One region of the Streptomyces sp. NPDC007983 genome, then DNA from elsewhere that is predicted to be linked to it. Evidence: riboswitches for the same ligand, from Rfam matches in the RefSeq annotation. Region 1 holds a riboswitch; each other region holds the start of a gene.
The links. Region 1 has a riboswitch for thiamine pyrophosphate ahead of ACFZCY_RS25810 (cytosine permease). Riboswitches for the same ligand answer to the same signal wherever they lie in the genome.

Region 2: it holds a riboswitch for thiamine pyrophosphate, as region 1 does, so the genes downstream of both, ACFZCY_RS27165 (thiamine ABC transporter substrate-binding protein) here and ACFZCY_RS25810 (cytosine permease) in region 1, are expected to answer to the same signal.
Region 3: it holds a riboswitch for thiamine pyrophosphate, as region 1 does, so the genes downstream of both, thiC (phosphomethylpyrimidine synthase ThiC) here and ACFZCY_RS25810 (cytosine permease) in region 1, are expected to answer to the same signal.

What each region holds. Positions count from the first base shown of each region.
Region 1 is NZ_JBIBJI010000008.1:280,895-286,186, reverse strand. Features, by position in the region: gene ACFZCY_RS25810 (cytosine permease) at 1-1,266, opposite strand, end outside; TPP riboswitch at 1,249-1,344, opposite strand; gene ACFZCY_RS25805 (triphosphoribosyl-dephospho-CoA synthase) at 1,358-2,245, opposite strand; gene ACFZCY_RS25800 (dihydroxy-acid dehydratase) at 2,316-4,022, opposite strand; gene ACFZCY_RS25795 (response regulator) at 4,101-4,760, opposite strand; gene ACFZCY_RS25790 (sensor domain-containing protein) at 4,748-5,292, opposite strand, start outside.
Region 2 is NZ_JBIBJI010000009.1:124,959-130,250, forward strand. Features, by position in the region: gene ACFZCY_RS27155 (ATP-binding cassette domain-containing protein) at 1-634, opposite strand, end outside; gene ACFZCY_RS27160 (ABC transporter permease subunit) at 649-2,262, opposite strand; gene ACFZCY_RS27165 (thiamine ABC transporter substrate-binding protein) at 2,316-3,389, opposite strand; TPP riboswitch at 3,384-3,487, opposite strand; gene rlmN (23S rRNA (adenine(2503)-C(2))-methyltransferase RlmN) at 3,553-4,659, opposite strand; gene ACFZCY_RS27175 (phosphatidate cytidylyltransferase) at 4,744-5,292, opposite strand, start outside.
Region 3 is NZ_JBIBJI010000001.1:563,997-569,288, reverse strand. Features, by position in the region: gene ACFZCY_RS02685 (SsgA family sporulation/cell division regulator) at 76-510, shown strand; gene ACFZCY_RS02680 (YibE/F family protein) at 517-2,004, opposite strand; TPP riboswitch at 2,074-2,190, shown strand; gene thiC (phosphomethylpyrimidine synthase ThiC) at 2,183-3,946, shown strand; gene ACFZCY_RS02670 (TIGR03086 family metal-binding protein) at 4,063-4,590, shown strand; gene ACFZCY_RS02665 (hypothetical protein) at 4,587-5,292, opposite strand, start outside.

The DNA.
Region 1 (5,292 bases):
GAAGGCGGCGCCGAACGCCAGGAGCGCGGGCCACCACGGCTGCGGGCGGGCGCTCTCGGCGGCCAGGTCGACCGGCGCACCGCCCCGGGCCCGGGCGCGGGCGAACCAGTCGACGGCCACGACGGCGACGAAGCCGGGGATCCAGTAGCCGACGAACAGCAGCACGTTCTGGAAGCGGGCGGTGGTGTCGGCGGCGTGCATCCACAGCACCAGAGGGAAGCCGAGCGCGGCGGCGAGGGCCGCGGCCAGCGGCCGGGGGATGCGGACACCGGCGGTCTGCAGGGCCAGGGAGCCGCTGTAGTCGTTCATGGCGTTGCTGCACAGCGCGGCGAGCGCCACGGCCAGCAGTCCGAACGCGCCGAGCGCCCCTCCGCCCAGGGCCGCGTCGACGCCGCGGGCGGTCTGGTCGGTGAAGACGGAGGCCCCCCACAGCCCGAGCGCCTGCACGGCCACGAAGGACACGGTGACGCCGAGCAGGGTGCACCAGAACATGCGGGGCAGGGAGGTGGCGCGAGGCAGATAGCGGCTGAAGTCGCTGGCGTACGGCGCCCACGACAGCGCCAGGCTCAGGGCGATCGTGCTGGTCAGGACGAACGCGCCGACGCGGTCGGCGCCGTGGGCCGACCCGGTGGCGGCGGGGTGGACGCCGTCGAGCAGCCGGATGGCCAGGGTGGCGAAGGCGGCGGCGAGGACGAAGGTCATCAGCTTCTGCATCCGGTGGATGGCCTCGTAGCCCAGCACCCCGAGCGCCCCCTGGGCGGCCATCATGAGCAGCACCCCCAGCCAGAACGGCAGCCCGCACAGCCGGGCCAGCGCGTCACCGCCGAACAGGCCGATGAGCGCGTCCCAGGCGACCGAGGACAGCCACTGCAGGACGCCGGGCACCGCCACGCCCCGGCCGAACGCCAACCGCGCCAGGGGCAGCTGCCCGGCCCCGGTCCGGCTGCCCCACGTGCCCAGATACGCGGTGGGTACGGCGCCGATGAGGGTGCCCAGGACGACGGCGGCCAGCGCGGTGGCGAAGTCCAGGCCGAGAGAGATGCCGACGGTGCCGGTGAACACGCCGGTCATGGTCAGGTTCGGGGCGAACCACACGGTGAACAGGCGCCCCGGCCCGCCGTAGCGGTGGCTTTCCGGCACCGGCGCGATCCCGCGCGCCTCGACGCGCAGATCCCCGGGCGCGGTGGGCATCCGCCCGTCGAAGACGGATTCCGCGCCGGTGAACGCCGGATCGGTGGCAGCATGCGGCCGTGGCATCGATGACATCCCTCCGCCAGTATTAACTGGTTCAGGTTCGACGGGTGTGATCTCAGCCCCCGCGTGGGGGCACCCCGTGTCCGGTGGAGCGCCCTTAAGGCTAACCCCTCGCCCCGTGGTCCCGGCCCCGGGGGCGATCCAGGGGCCGGGCCGCGGCCGGGAGCGTGTCGAAGAACAGCGCCCCGGCCAGCAGCGCGGCGCTTCCCCGGGGCGCGACGCCCGTCTCGCGCAGCTCGGCGTCGAAGGCGGCGAGGGCGGCGGCGCCCGGGGCCGTCGCGGTGCCGCCCGCCTCCAGCACACCGCGCGCCCCGTCCTGCACCCTCCGGAGGGCGGGCGGCCCCGCCTGGTACAGCGGGCCGGTGTCCTGGAGGGTGCTCATCACGGTGAGCAGCGCGTCGAGGCGGGCCTGGGTCTCGGTGGCGCCCGCTGCGCGCGCCGCCGACAGGGCGTCCAGGGCGCGGCGTACGTGCGGGAAGGCGGCCCGCGCCTCGCCGCGCGCGCCCGCCGCCCCGTAGGTGGCGGAGACCTGCGACCCCGCCGAGGGCCTGCGCGGGGCGCCACGGTCGGCGTGGGTCGCGAGCTGCCGGGCGGTGGCGGTCAGCTCCCGGGGGGCTGCGCCGGGCTGCAGGGCGGCGGCCGCGACCAGCAGCCCCAGCACCCACAGCGCCCCGTGGTGCGGACGGCCGGTGGCCGGGCCGCCGCCGGCCCGCGCCATGGTCCACTCGGCGCAGCGGCCGATGGCGCCCAGCTCCTCGCGGAGCGCCCGGGTCGGCTCGCCGGGGCGGCGGGCGGCGGCGGCCATGGCCGTGAACCCGGGGGCCAGCGCCTTGGCCGACCAGCGCAGCGCGAGCAGATCGGTGCCGGTGGCGCGGGCCTGGAGGTCGCGGGTGTCCGCGAGGCCCGGTTTGGGGGTCAGCTCCGCCTGGGAGATCAGGGCTCGTACGGCGGTCCGCGCCAGTGCCTCGTCCATGGAACGCGTCGTGGGCATGCCCGGAGGGTAGGGGGCGAACCTTTCCCGGGCCTGGGCCCTTCCTGTGATTCCGCTGTGTGCGGGCCCGTCAGTGCGATTCCCTGGCCACGAAGGATCCGCGGGTGCCCGCGAGGAAGTCCAGTCCGGCGCCGCGGTCGGCCTGTTCGACGTGGTCGCGGTAGATCTGCTCCCATCCGCCGGTGGCCGGTGGCGCGGCGGCGGTCACGGGCTGCCGTGCGGCGAGTTCCTCGTCCGGTACGTCCAGCCGCAAGAGCCGCCGCTCGACGTCCAGTTCGACCCAGTCGCCGGTCCGCACCAGGCCCAGCGGGCCGCCCGCCGCCGATTCGGGCGCGATGTGCAGGACGACGGTGCCGAAGGCGGTTCCGCTCATGCGGGCGTCGCTGATCCGCACCATGTCCCGCACTCCGGCGCGCAGCACCGCGGGCGGCAGTGGCATGTTGCCCACCTCGGGCATGCCGGGGTAGCCGCGCGGTCCGCAGCCGCGCAGGACCAGCACATCGGACGCGTCGACCTCCAGGTCCGGGTCGTCGATGCGGGTACGGAAGTCCTCGATCCCGTCGAACACCACGGCGCGGCCCCGGTGGCGCAGCAGCTCCGGGGTCGCGGCGGCCGGCTTGATGACGGCTCCGTCGGGGCAGAGGTTGCCGCGGAGCACGGCGAGCCCGGCGTGGTGGGCGATCGGCTCCTCAGCGGTGCGGATGACGGTGAGGTCGGCGCTGGGCAGACCGGACAGCTGCTCGGTGAGGGGGCCGCCGGTGATGGTGACGGCCGGTTCCAGGTGGTCCCTGATCTGGCCGAGGACGGCGTCCAGGCCACCGGCGCGGTGGAAGTCCTCCATGAGGTGGGAGCCTGCGGGCTGCACATCGGCGAGCAGGGGGATGCCGCGGCCCGCGCGGTCGATGTCGTCCAGGCCGAAGTCCGCCCCGACCCGGCGGGCGAGGGCCAGCAGGTGGACGACCGCGTTGGTGGAGCCGCCGATGGCGGCCACCGCGCGCACCGCGTTGCGCAGCGCCTCCGCGGTCAGGACCGCGCTGGGCCGCAGGTCCTCGCGGACCATGTCGACGATGCGGTTGCCCGCCGCGTGGGACAGCTCCAGCAGCCGGCTGTCGGGGGCGGGGAGTCCCGCGTTGCCGGGCAGGGTCATGCCCAGCGCCTCGGCGGCACAGGCCATGGTGGACGCCGTGCCCATGGTGTTGCAGTGTCCCCGGCTGCGGATCATCGCCGACTCGGCCCGGCGCAGCTCGGAGCGCTCCATCCGGCCCGCCCGCACCTCCTCGCTCAGCTCCCACACCCCGGTACCGCAGCCCAGCGGGCGCCCCTGCCACGAGCCGTTCAGCATGGGGCCGCCGGTGACCATCAGGGTGGGCAGGTCGACCGACGCGGCGCCCAGGAGCAGCGACGGTACGGTCTTGTCGCAGCCGCCGAGCAGGATCACACCGTCGACGGGGTTGGCCCGGATGAGTTCCTCGGTCACCATCGCGGCCAGGTCGCGGAAGAACATCGCGGTCGGGCGCAGCAGGGTCTCCCCCAGCGACGGCACCGGAAGCTCCAGCGGCACCCCGCCGGACTCCCACACCCCCCGTTTCACATGGTCGGCGATCTCCCGGAAGTGGCTGTTGCAGGGCGTGAGTTCGGACCAGGTATTGCAGATGACGATCTGTGGGCGTCCGTCGAAGGCGTGGTCGGGGAGGCCGCGCCGCATCCAGGCGCGGTGGATGAACGCGTCGCGGGACTCGCCCTCGTACCACTGCCGCGACCGCTGCGTGCCACTCATACGAGCCTTCCGATCTGTCGACGATCCGTGCGGGGGAACGCTGCCCACAAACGCGCCGTTCAGGCCCCGGGGTGCCGGTCAGGCCCGGCGGTGGGCGTCCTCCAGGTAGTGCAGCACGGCGGCCACGCGCCGGTCGGTGCGGTCGGTGGGGGCCAGTTGGAGCTTGGCGAAGATGCTGCGGATGTGCTTGTGGACGGCGCCCTCGGTGACGACGAGCCGCTCGGCGATGGCGGTGTTGCCGAGCCCTTCGGCCATCAGCGCCAGGACGTCGCGTTCGCGCGGGCTGAGCCGGTCCAGCCGGGTGTCGGGCCGGGTGCGGGCGAAGAGCTGCGCGACGACCTCGGGGTCGATGGCGGTGCCGCCGTCGGCCACCCGGTGCAGCGCGGTCAGGAATTCCTCGACCCGGCCGACCCGTTCCTTGAGCAGATAGCCGAGCCGGGCGCTGCCGTCGGCGAGCAGGTCGGTGGCGAAGGCCTGCTCGACGTAGGCGGACAGCACGAGGACGGCCAGGTCCGGGCGGCGGCGCCGGGCCTCCACGGCCGCTGCGATCCCCTCGTCGGTGTGGGTCGGGGGCATCCGGACGTCGACGATGGCGACGTCCGGTGTGTGGGCCGCGACGGCGTCCAGGAAGTCGCCGGGGGTGCCGGTGGTGGCCACGACGTCGAGCGATTCGGCGCGCAGCAGCAGCGCGAGCCCTTCGCGCAGCAGCGGATCGTCCTCGGCGATCACAATCCGCATGGCAGGCTTACCTCCAGGGTGGTGGGCCCACCGGGTGGGCTGGTCAGGGCGAGTGTCCCGTCGTGTGCTCCGACGCGGCGGCGGATGCCGACGAGCCCGGATCCGCCGTGTTCGTCCGCTCCCCCGCGGCCGTCGTCGGTGACGCGCAGACGCAGTCGGCCGTCGTGGCGGCGGACGGTGACGGTGACGTTCCGGGCGTGGCTGTGCCGGGCCACGTTGGTCAGCGCCTCGGCCACCACGAAATAGGCGGTGGCCTCGACGGACGCGGCACACCGGCCGGGTACGCCGGCGTCGATCCGGCAGGGCACCGGGGAGTCGGCGGCCAGGCCGGTGAGCGCGTCGGTCAGGCTCCGGTCGGCCAGCACGGGCGGCAGGATGCCGCGGACGACGCCGCGGAGTTCGGCGAGCGCCTGCTCGGCGGCGCTCTGGGCCTGTTCGAGGATGGCGTCGGCGCGCGACGGGTCGCGGGCCACGGCGCGGCGGGCCGCGCCGAGCAGGACGGTGACGGCGACCATGCGGTTCTGCGTCCCGT
Region 2 (5,292 bases), on a different contig from region 1:
CGTCCTCCATGACCACGACCCGGTCGGCGAGCGCGAACGCCTCGCCCTGGTCGTGGGTGACGGCGAGGACCGTGGTGCCCAGCCGGGCGAACAACTGCCGCAGCTCCACCACCAGCCGCTCCCGCAGCCCGCGGTCGAGCTGGCCCAGCGGCTCGTCCAGCATCAGCAGCCGCGGCCGGGGCGCCAGCGCGCGGGCGAGGGCGACGCGCTGCTGCTCACCGCCGGACAGCGAGTCGACCGGCCGCCGCTGCGCGCCGGGCAGCCCGACCAGGTCGAGCAGTTCGGCGACCCGGCGGTCCGCCTCCGCGCGCCCGGCCCCCCGCATCCGCAGCCCGAAGGCGACGTTGCCGCCCACGTCGCGCTGCGGGAAGAGCTGATGGTCCTGGAACATCAGCCCCACCCCGCGCCGGTGGGTGGGTATGCCGCTCTGGTCGCGGCCCCCGAGCCACACCCGGCCGGAAGCGGCGCGCTGAAGTCCGGCCACCACGCGCAGCATCGTGGACTTGCCGCTGCCGCTGGGGCCCAGCACACAGACCGTCTCGTGCTCGGCGACCTCCAGGTCGACGGCGTCGAGCGCGTCGTGGCGGCCGTAGCGGACCGTCACCTCGTCCAGGCGCAGCAGCGGCGGCGTCATCAGGATTCCCCCATTCAGAACTCCCCCGAGCGGTCGGTGCGGATGCGCTCAAGGGCCAGCAGGGAGCAGGCGCACACCAGCATCAGGATCGTGCTCAGCGCCATCGCCTGCCCGTAGTTGAGCTGTCCCGCCCGGCCCAGGAAGCGCGCGACGGCCACCGGGAGGGTGGGGAGGTCGGGGCGGGCGATGAACACCGTGGCCCCGAACTCGCCGAGCGATACGGCGAACGCGAAACCCGCCGCGACCGCCAGCGCCCGCCCCACCAGCGGAAGGTCCACCTCCCGCCAGGCGCGCAGCGGGGACGCGCCGAGCACGGCGGCGGCCTCCCGCAGCCGGTGGTCCACGGCCCGCAGCACGGGCAGCAGGGTGCGCACGACGAAAGGCACGCCCACCAGGGCCTGGGCGAGCGGCACGATGAGCCAGGAGGAGCGCAGGTCCAGCGGGGGTTCGTCGAGCGCGATGAGGAACCCGAAGCCCACCGTGACGGCGGAGGTGCCCAGCGGCAGCATCAGCAACGCGTCGAACCCGCGCACCAAGCGCCCCGCCCTCCGGGTCAGCGCGGCGGCGGCCAGTCCGCCCACGAGGAGGGCGAAAACGGTGGCGACGGCCGCGTACTGGAGAGAGTTGCCGATGGCGTCCACGGGGGCCACGAAGAAGGTGCCGCCGCTGTCGGCCGCGGATGCGAGCGCCCGGTAGTACGTGAATCCGTAGCCGTCCGCCCCGTGGAGCGAGCGTTCCACCAGCACCACGAGCGGCAGCACGATCAGCAGCGCGACGACGGCCAGCACCCCCGCGAGCAGCCCCCACTGCGCCGGGCCCTGCGGGCGGCGCGCGGTCCGGGCGGCGTCGACGAGCCGCAGGGCGCCCTCCCGGCGGCGTACGGTCCAGGCGTGCAGGGCGAGGACGGCCGCGACCGACGCGAACTGGACGAGTGTCAGCACCGCAGCCGTCGGCAGGTCGAGCAGCTGCGCGGTCTCCCGGTAGATGGCCACCTCCAGGGTGGCGTAGCGCGGGCCGCCCAGGATCTGGATCACGCCGAAGGAGGTGAACGTGAACAGGAAGACCATCAGCGCGGCGGCGGCCACCGCGGGGCCCAGCGCGGGCAGGGTGACCCGGCGCCAGGCGGCGAGGCGGCTCGCGCCGAGCACCCGGGCGGCCTCCTCCTGACGCGGGTCGAGCTGCGCCCACAGCCCGCCGACGGTGCGGACCACCACCGCGTAGTTGAAGAAGACATGGGCCAGCAGGATCGCCCAGACGCTGGTGTCGAGCCGTATCCCCCACAGCTCGTCCAGCAGCCCGCCGCGCCCGAGCAGCCCCAGGAACGCCGATCCGGCGACCACGGTCGGCAGCACGAACGGCACGGTCACCACGGCGCGCAGCAGCCCCTTGCCGGGGAAGGCGAAGCGGGCGAAGACGTACGCCCCGGGCAGCGCGACCGCCAGCGTCAGCCCGGTCGAGGCGGCCGCCTGCCAGCCGGTGAACCACAGGGTGTGCAGGACGGACGGGTCGCCCAGCACCTCGGGTATCCGCCCGAGCCGCCACCGGCCGTCGACGCGCAGCCCGCGGGTGACGATCGCGGCCACCGGATACGCGAAGAAGACGGCGAAGAAGGCGAGCGGCACGGCCATCAGGGCGAGCCGCAGGGCGGCGCCGCGCGGCCCGCCGCGGCCGGCCGCGGGCTTTACAGAACGAGCGAGGACCATGCCTTGACCCACGGCTCACGGTTCTCGGCGATCTTCCGCGGCGGCAGGGTGGCCGAGTCGGCGACCTTGACCCCGTACCGGGTGAAGACCTCCGGCAGCTTGGCGTCCTCGCGCACCGGATTGACGTACATGTTCAGCGGTACGTCCTCCTGGAAGCGCTTGGTCAGCAGGAAGTCCAGCAGCGCCTTGCCGCCCTTGGTGTTGCCCCCGCCCTTCAGCAGCCCGGCGAACTCCGTCTGCCGGAAGCAGGTGCCGTCCGCCACCCCGGTCGGGGCCTTGACGGGCTTCGACTTCGCGTCCGCCACCTCGGCGGGCGGGCTGGAGGCGTACGAGACGACGAGCGGCTTGTCCCCCTTGGCGCCGCCCGCCGAGCCGGAGAAGCGGTCGTAGTACGCCTGCTCCCAGCCGTCGACCACCTCGACGCCGTTGGCCCGCAGCTTCTTCCAGTAGTCCCGCCAGCCGTGGTCGCCGTAGCGGGCGGCGGTGCCGAGCAGGAAGGCGAGGCCGGGGGACGAGGTGGCGGCGTTCTCGGTGACCAGCAGGTTCTTGTACGCGGGCTTGGTCAGGTCGGCGAACGTCCTGGGCGGCGCGAGCTTCTCGCGCTCGAAGTAGGCGCGGTCGTAGTTGACGCAGATGTCGCCGTAGTCGACCGGTGTGACGCGGTGCTTCGCCCGGTCGGGCTGGAAGGCCGCGGGGACCTTGTCCAGCCCCTTCGCCTCGTACGGCGTGAACAGGTCGTTGTCCAGCGCGCGGGAGAGGAGGGTGTTGTCCACGCCGAAGAACACATCGCCCTGCGGATGGCCCTTGGACAGGATCGCCTGGTTGACAGCGGCCCCCGCGTCACCACCGGCCTGCACCCGCACCTTGTAGCCGGTCTTGCGCGTGAACTCCTTGAGGACCGCCTTGGACGCCGCGAACGAGTCGTGCGAGACCAGGGTGACGATCTTGGAGTCCTTGCCGTCCGCCGCGCCCCCACCGCAGCCCGCGAGGACGCCGGCGCCGAGGGAGGCCACGAGGGCGGCGGTGACGGCACGCCGAAGATGGCTGTTCATGCTGGGCTGACTCCCTACGCCGGTATGACCCGGATCAGGTTGGAGGGTCTGCGGCCGGGCCGCACTCTCAGCGCTGTCGCGCTCCCCTGTCGGAATGTTCATTTGTGCGTCGTCGCTGGATGGTTGTACGACGGTGGTGCGAAGGCACCGTATCAGCCGGTGGTCAGCGCTCCGTGGCCGCCAGCTGGCCGCACGCCCCGTCGATCTCCTGCCCCCGGGTGTCCCGGACGGTCACCGGCACCCCGTGCGCCTCCAGGGCCGCCACGAACGCCTTCTCGTCCTCGGGCCGGGACGCCGTCCACTTGGAGCCGGGCGTCGGGTTGAGCGGGATGAGGTTGACGTGCACCCGATGGCCCTTGAGCAGCCTGCCGAGCAGATCGGCGCGCCACGCCTGGTCGTTGATGTCCTTGATCAGGGCGTACTCGATGGAGATCCGGCGGCCCGACTTCTCCGCGTACTCCCACGCCGCGTCCAGGACCTCGCGCACCTTCCAGCGGGTGTTGACCGGGACGAGGGTGTCGCGCAGCTCGTCGTCGGGCGCGTGCAGGGACACCGCGAGCCGGCATTTGAAGCCCTCGTCGGCGAACCGCAGCATCGCCGGGACCAGCCCCACGGTCGAGACGGTGATCCCGCGCTGGGACAGGCCCAGGCCGTCCGGCTCGGGGTCGGTGAGCCGCCGGATGGCGCCGATGACCCGGTTGTAGTTGGCCAGCGGCTCGCCCATGCCCATGAAGACGATGTTGGACAGCCGGGCCGGGCCTCCCGGGATCTCGCCATCGCGCAGCGCGCGCATGCCGTCGACGATCTGGTGCACGATCTCGGCGGTGGACAGATTGCGGTCCAGACCCGCCTGGCCGGTGGCGCAGAACGGGCAGTTCATGCCGCAGCCCGCCTGGGAGCTGATGCACATGGTGACCCGGTCCGGGTAGCGCATCAGCACGGACTCGACGAGCGTGCCGTCGAAGAGCCGCCACAGGGTCTTGCGGGTGGTGTCGTCGTCGCAGCTGATGTGCCGCACCACGCTCATGAGGTCCGGCAGCAGCTCGGCCGCGAGCTTCTCGCGCGCGGCGGCCGGTACGTCGGTCCACTGGGCGGGGTCGTCGGTGTAGCGGGCGAAGTAGTGACGCGACACCTGACCGGCCCGGAAGGGCTTCTCCCCGAGGGCGGCGACGGCCTCGCGGCGCTCGGCGGGCGTGAGGTCGGCGAGGTGCCGCGGGGGCTTCTTGGCCCCACGCGGCACGGCGAAAGTGAGTTCTCCGGGCTTAGGCATGGCCGTACCAGTGTCGCAGACATGCGGAAGGCCCCGCGCCACGGGCGGTGCGGGGCCTTGAGCGGCAGCGATGCCGTACGGGGGTCAGCCGCCGCCCACGAAGATCACCAGCAGCAGCCACACCACGGGGGCGGTGGGCAGCAGCGAGTCGAGCCGGTCCATGATCCCGCCGTGGCCGGGCAGCAGCTTGCCCATGTCCTTGATGCCGAGGTCACGCTTGATCATGGACTCGCCGAGGTCCCCCAGGGTCGCGCTGACCGCGACGGCCAGGCCGAGCAGCAGCCCCTGCCACCACACGCCGCCCTCGATGAGGTACTGCATGCACAGCGCCCCCACGACCATCGCGAACGCCACCGCGCCCAGCAGCCCCTCGCGGGTCTTGCCGGGGCTGATGCGAGGCGCGAGCGGATGCTTGCCGAAACGCCAGCCGACCGCGTACGCGCCGGTGTCGCTGACCACCGTCAGCAGCAGGAAGGTCAGCACCCGCTGCGCGCCGTCGGGCGCGGCCAGTATGAGCGCCACGAAGGTGGCGAGGAACGGCACGTAGAAGGCGGCGAAGACGCCCGCGGTGACATCTCTGAGGTAGTTGTCGGGTGGCTCGGTCATCCGCCACACGAGCACGGCGAGCGCCGT
Region 3 (5,292 bases), on a different contig from region 1:
CCGCCCCGCAGTCGAGTCGCTACGCTCCAGAGTCGGCCAAGTCTGAACTACCCGGGGCGGCGAACGATGCGTGACATGCGTGACACAGTCCAGGCGGAAGTGACGATGACCTTTCTGGTCTCGCAGGAACTGTCCTTCCGGATCCCGGTCGAGCTGTCGTACGACAGCGGCGACCCCTACGCGGTCGAGATCACCTTCCACTTGCCCGGCGACGCGCCGGTGAGCTGGGCCTTCGCCCGTGAGCTGCTGCTGGACGGGCTCAGCAAACCCTCCGGCGAGGGCGATGTGCGGATCGCGCCGGCCGCGCCCGAAGGGCTCTCGGACGTGTTCATCAGACTGCAGGTGGGGTCCGAGAGAGCGCTGTTCCGGGCCGGGGCGGCGCCGCTGGTGGCCTTCCTGGACCGTACGGACCGGCTCGTCCCGTTCGGCGAGGAGCCCGCGGCCTGCGATCCGGTCGGCGACCTCGACGCCGAACTGGACCGCATCCTGGCCGAGGACCGCTTCGCGTAGCGCCGGTCAGCGTGCGCGCGCCCGGCGGCGCCGCCCGCGCCCCCGTCCGCCCCCGCTCGCCGCCCCCTTGTTCGCAGCGTTCCCGCTCGCCGCACTCCCGCCCGCCGCACTCCCGCTCGGCGCGCCCCCGCCCGCCCCGCCGCCGTCCGGCGCGTGGTCCGCGGAGACCACCAGCACGGCCAGCGCCGTGGTCACCGGCACCGAGGCGACCAGCCCGATGCTGCCCACCAGCGTGCGGACGATCTCCTCCGCGACGATCTCGCTCGTGGCCACCGTTCCCACCCCGCTGTCCGCGATCGAGAAGAGGAGCAGCAGCGGAAGCGAGGCGCCCGCGTACGCCAGCACCAGGGTGTTCACGACGGACGCGATGTGGTCCCGCCCGATGCGCATCGCGGCCGCGTAGAGCTTGCGGCGGCTCGTCGTGGGGTCCGCCTCCCGCAGCTCCCACACCGCCGAGGTCTGGGTGACCGTCACATCGTCCAGCACCCCCAGCGAACCGATGATCACCCCTGCCAGCAGCAGTCCCTTGATCTCGATGCCCGGATAGAGGCCGTGCACCAGACCGGTCTGGTCGTCGGTGTTGCCGGTCAGCGCCGCCCAGCCGATGAACAGCGAGCCGAGCACCCCGATCAGCAGCAGCGAGACCAGGGTGCCGAGCACGGCGACCGAGGTCCGGGCGCTCAGCCCATGGCACATGTAGAGCGCGAGCAGCATGATCGCGCTGCCCCCGATGACCGCGACCACCAGCGGATTGGAGCCCTGCAGTATCGCCGGGAGGATGAACAGCGTCAGCACCCCGAAGCTGATGGCCAGCGCCACCAGCGCGAAGACGCCGCGCAGCCGGCCGACGGCCACGACCACGAGCGCGAACAGCCCGGCGAGCAGCGCCATCGGGAACGAGCGGTCCACGTCCGAGACCGAGTACTGGAGGTTCTTCGGCGCCTTGGGCGCGTAACTCAGCTTCAGCTCCTGCCCGGCGCTGAACTTCCGTGAGGCGTTCGGCTGGACGATCTCGGGGAACGTACGGCCCTTGTCCTTGCCCGAGGTGACCTCGATGGTGGCCCGCTCGCAGACGCTCTTCCCGCCGCCGGTGGCCCCGCCGCCGCTTCCGCCGGTCGCGCCGCCGCCCGTCCCGCCGCCGGGCGCCGGGGCGCCGCCCTGCTGACCCGGCTCGGTGGGTGCCTGCGGCTGCGCGTTGACGTCGGCGCAGTCGACCTCCTCCACCTTCACCACCCGTCCGGCGGCCGTCTCCTGGTCGAAGCCGAGCCCGCTGCGGCCGTGCGTGGTGTGCTCGGGGCTGCCCGGCCACAGCGCGACCAGCCCGGCGAGGACGGCGACGGCGAAGGGGATGAGCACCACCGCGATGACCTTGCGGAGGCGTGCGGAGACGGGGGCGGCCGGGCCGTGCGCATGGGCATGGCTGTGGCCGTGGGAGTGGGCCTGGCCGGGCACGTGGGGCTGCTCGGGCGGATGGTCCTGCTGTGTCGCGGTCACCGTCGCATCATCGCAAGAGAGCGAGGCCCCCTGTTCAGGGATGCGGGGAAACCGTTAGCGTGGGGGCACCTTTGCAATCGCGGGAGCTCGGAGCACCGGGCTGAGAGGGCGCTGACGCGACAGCTGCGCCGACCGCTGAACCTGTTACCGGGTAATGCCGGCGTAGGGAGTGGGTCTCATGACTCAGCAGGATGCACACATGCGCGAAAACGCCGGCGATTTCGGCTGGCACAAGGGATATGTCACGGGTTCCCGCCCGGACATCCAGGTCCCGGTGCGTCGCGTGCACCTCACCAATGGCCAGGACGTGACGCTGTACGACACCTCCGGCCCGTACACCGACCCCCACATCGACACCGACGTCCGCCGTGGCCTCGCGCCGCTGCGGCAGAACTGGATCATCGCCCGCGGCGACACCGAGGAGTACTCCGGCCGCCCGGCCAGGCCGGAGGACGACGGGGTCAAACACACCTCGCCCCGCGGCGGCCTGCGCAACCTCGACGCGGTCTTCCCCGGACGGCCGCGCCAGCCCCGCCGGTCCCGTGACGGCGCCGCCGTCACCCAACTCGCGTACGCCCGCCGGGGCGAGGTCACCGCGGAGATGGAGTACGTGGCGCTCCGCGAGAACGTCTCCCCCGAGGTGGTCCGCGAGGAGATCGCGGCGGGCCGGGCCGTACTGCCCGCCAACGTCAACCACCCGGAGATCGAGCCGATGATCATCGGCAAGCGGTTCCTGGTGAAGGTCAACGCCAACATCGGCAACTCCGCCGTCACCTCGTCCATCGAGGAAGAGGTCGAGAAGATGACCTGGGCGACCCGCTGGGGCGCCGACACGGTCATGGACCTCTCGACCGGCCGCAACATCCACACCACCCGCGAGTGGGTGCTGCGCAACTCCCCGGTGCCGATCGGCACCGTGCCGCTCTACCAGGCGCTGGAGAAGGTCGACGGCAAGGCCGAGGAGCTGACCTGGGAGGTCTACAAGGACACCGTCATCGAACAGGCCGAGCAGGGCGTCGACTACATGACGGTGCACGCGGGCGTGCGGCTGCCGTACGTCCCCCTGACCGCCCGCCGCAAGACCGGCATCGTCTCCCGCGGCGGCTCGATCATGGCCGCCTGGTGCCTGGCCCACCATCAGGAGTCGTTCCTCTACACCCACTTCGAGGAGCTGTGCGAGATCCTCGCGGCGTACGACGTCACCTACTCGCTCGGTGACGGACTGCGCCCCGGATCCATCGCCGACGCCAACGACGAGGCCCAGTTCGCGGAGCTGCGCACGCTCGGCGAACTCAACCGGACCGCCAAGGAGCACGGCGTCCAGACCATGATCGAGGGACCGGGCCATGTCCCGATGCACAAGATCAAGGAGAACGTCGACCTCCAGCAGGAGATCTGCGAGGAGGCCCCCTTCTACACCCTGGGCCCCCTCACCACGGATGTCGCGCCCGCCTACGACCACATCACCTCGGGCATCGGCGCCGCGATGATCGCTTGGTGGGGCACGGCGATGCTCTGCTATGTCACCCCCAAGGAGCACCTGGGGCTGCCGGACCGCGACGACGTGAAGACCGGCGTGATCACCTACAAGATCGCCGCCCACGCCGCCGATCTGGCCAAGGGCCGCCCCGACGCCCAGGCCTGGGACGACGCGCTCTCCGACGCGCGCTTCGAGTTCCGCTGGGAGGACCAGTTCAACCTGGCCCTCGACCCGGACACGGCGCGCTCGTTCCACGACGAGACGCTTCCGGCGGAGCCCGCGAAGACGGCGCACTTCTGCTCCATGTGCGGGCCCAAGTTCTGCTCCATGAAGATCAGCCACGACATCCGGCGCGAGCACGGCGACGCGATGGACGAGGCGGAGGCGGAGGCCGGGATGGCGGAGAAGTCCCGCGAGTTCGCCGCCGCGGGCAACCGGGTCTATCTGCCGATCGCCGACTGACCCCGACCGGCCGGCCGGAGACCCGGGCCCGCCGCCGTGACCCCTCGTCGCGGCGGCGGGCCCGTGCTTGGGTGGGCTGTCACTGAAACACCCGTACGAGCCCTCCGGAGCAGCCCATGGACAACCTGCGCGCACTGCGTATCGCCAACGAAGCCTTCGCCGCACACCTTGACGGCATCGGGGACGACGAATGGGCGCTGGCCACTCCGTGCAGTGAGTGGACGGTGCGGGAGCTGGTGGGGCACGTCCTCCTGGGGCATGCGCATCTGGTGTCCGTCCTGACGGGCGGCCAGGTCACCCCCGGAGCCGGGGACACCTTCGCGGAGTGGGCCGCGCGGGCGGAGCGGGCCGCCGGGTTACCGGGGGTGGCCGAGCGGGCCGTGCGGAATCCGGTCGTCGGCGAGCTGAGCGGGGAGGCGGCGGTGCGGATCCGGTGGAGCGACGTCTATCTGCACGCCTGGGACCTGGCGCGGGCGCGGGGCGCGGAGTTCACGCCGGATCAGGAGCTGACCGAGGCGGCGCTGGAGTGGCTGGTCCCGGCGGGGCCGGGGCTCAGTGCCACGGGGGCGTTCGCGGCCGGCACCGACCCGGGGGCCGGGGCCGATCCGTTCACGCGGGTGCTGGCGCTCACCGGGAGGGGCTAGTCCGGTTGGTTCTCCGGGCCGCCGTACTCGGGGCTGGTGTAGTCCGGGCTGCTGTAGCGGGGGCGGGCCCTGGGGCCCTCGTCGTCGGTGCTGAAGCCCGGGCGGCTGTAACCGAGGTGGGGGGTGCGGCCCGCCGCCTCGGAGTGCCCGGGGACGTAGGCCGAGGACGAACGCGTCGGCGCGGTCCAGGGCGCGGGGGCCGACGGGTTGCTCAGCGCCTCGCGCAGAAAGGGCAGCACGCCCCGCTCCAACAGGGCCTGCCGCCATGCCTCTCTGGCGCGGTCCACCTCTTCCAGCTGCTCGGCCAGGGCCTCGCCGCGGATCGCGCTGGAGCCGTTGCGCAGGGCGGTGATGAGGAGGCCGACGGCGGCGAGCAGGATGCCCGCGGCGGTGAGCGTGGCGAAGAACCAGCCCGCGGTGATCATCGGCTGGGCGATGGAGGGGGCGGGATCCAGGACGTGCAGCACATAACCGACGAGCAGGAAGATGATCGCGGCGGTCCCGGCGAGCACCGGGGCCAGGACGGCGAGCATGGGGACCAGCCCCGCGCCGGAGGCGTCCAGGACGGCGCCGGTGAGCCCGGCGGAGTGCGCGTGCTCGCCGTCGTCCTCCGGGCCCTGGGCCATCGGCCTCGGTGGGGCGGGCTCGCGCAGCTTGGTGCGGGCGAGGACGTAATCCTGGTATTCGGCGGCCGCGCACGCG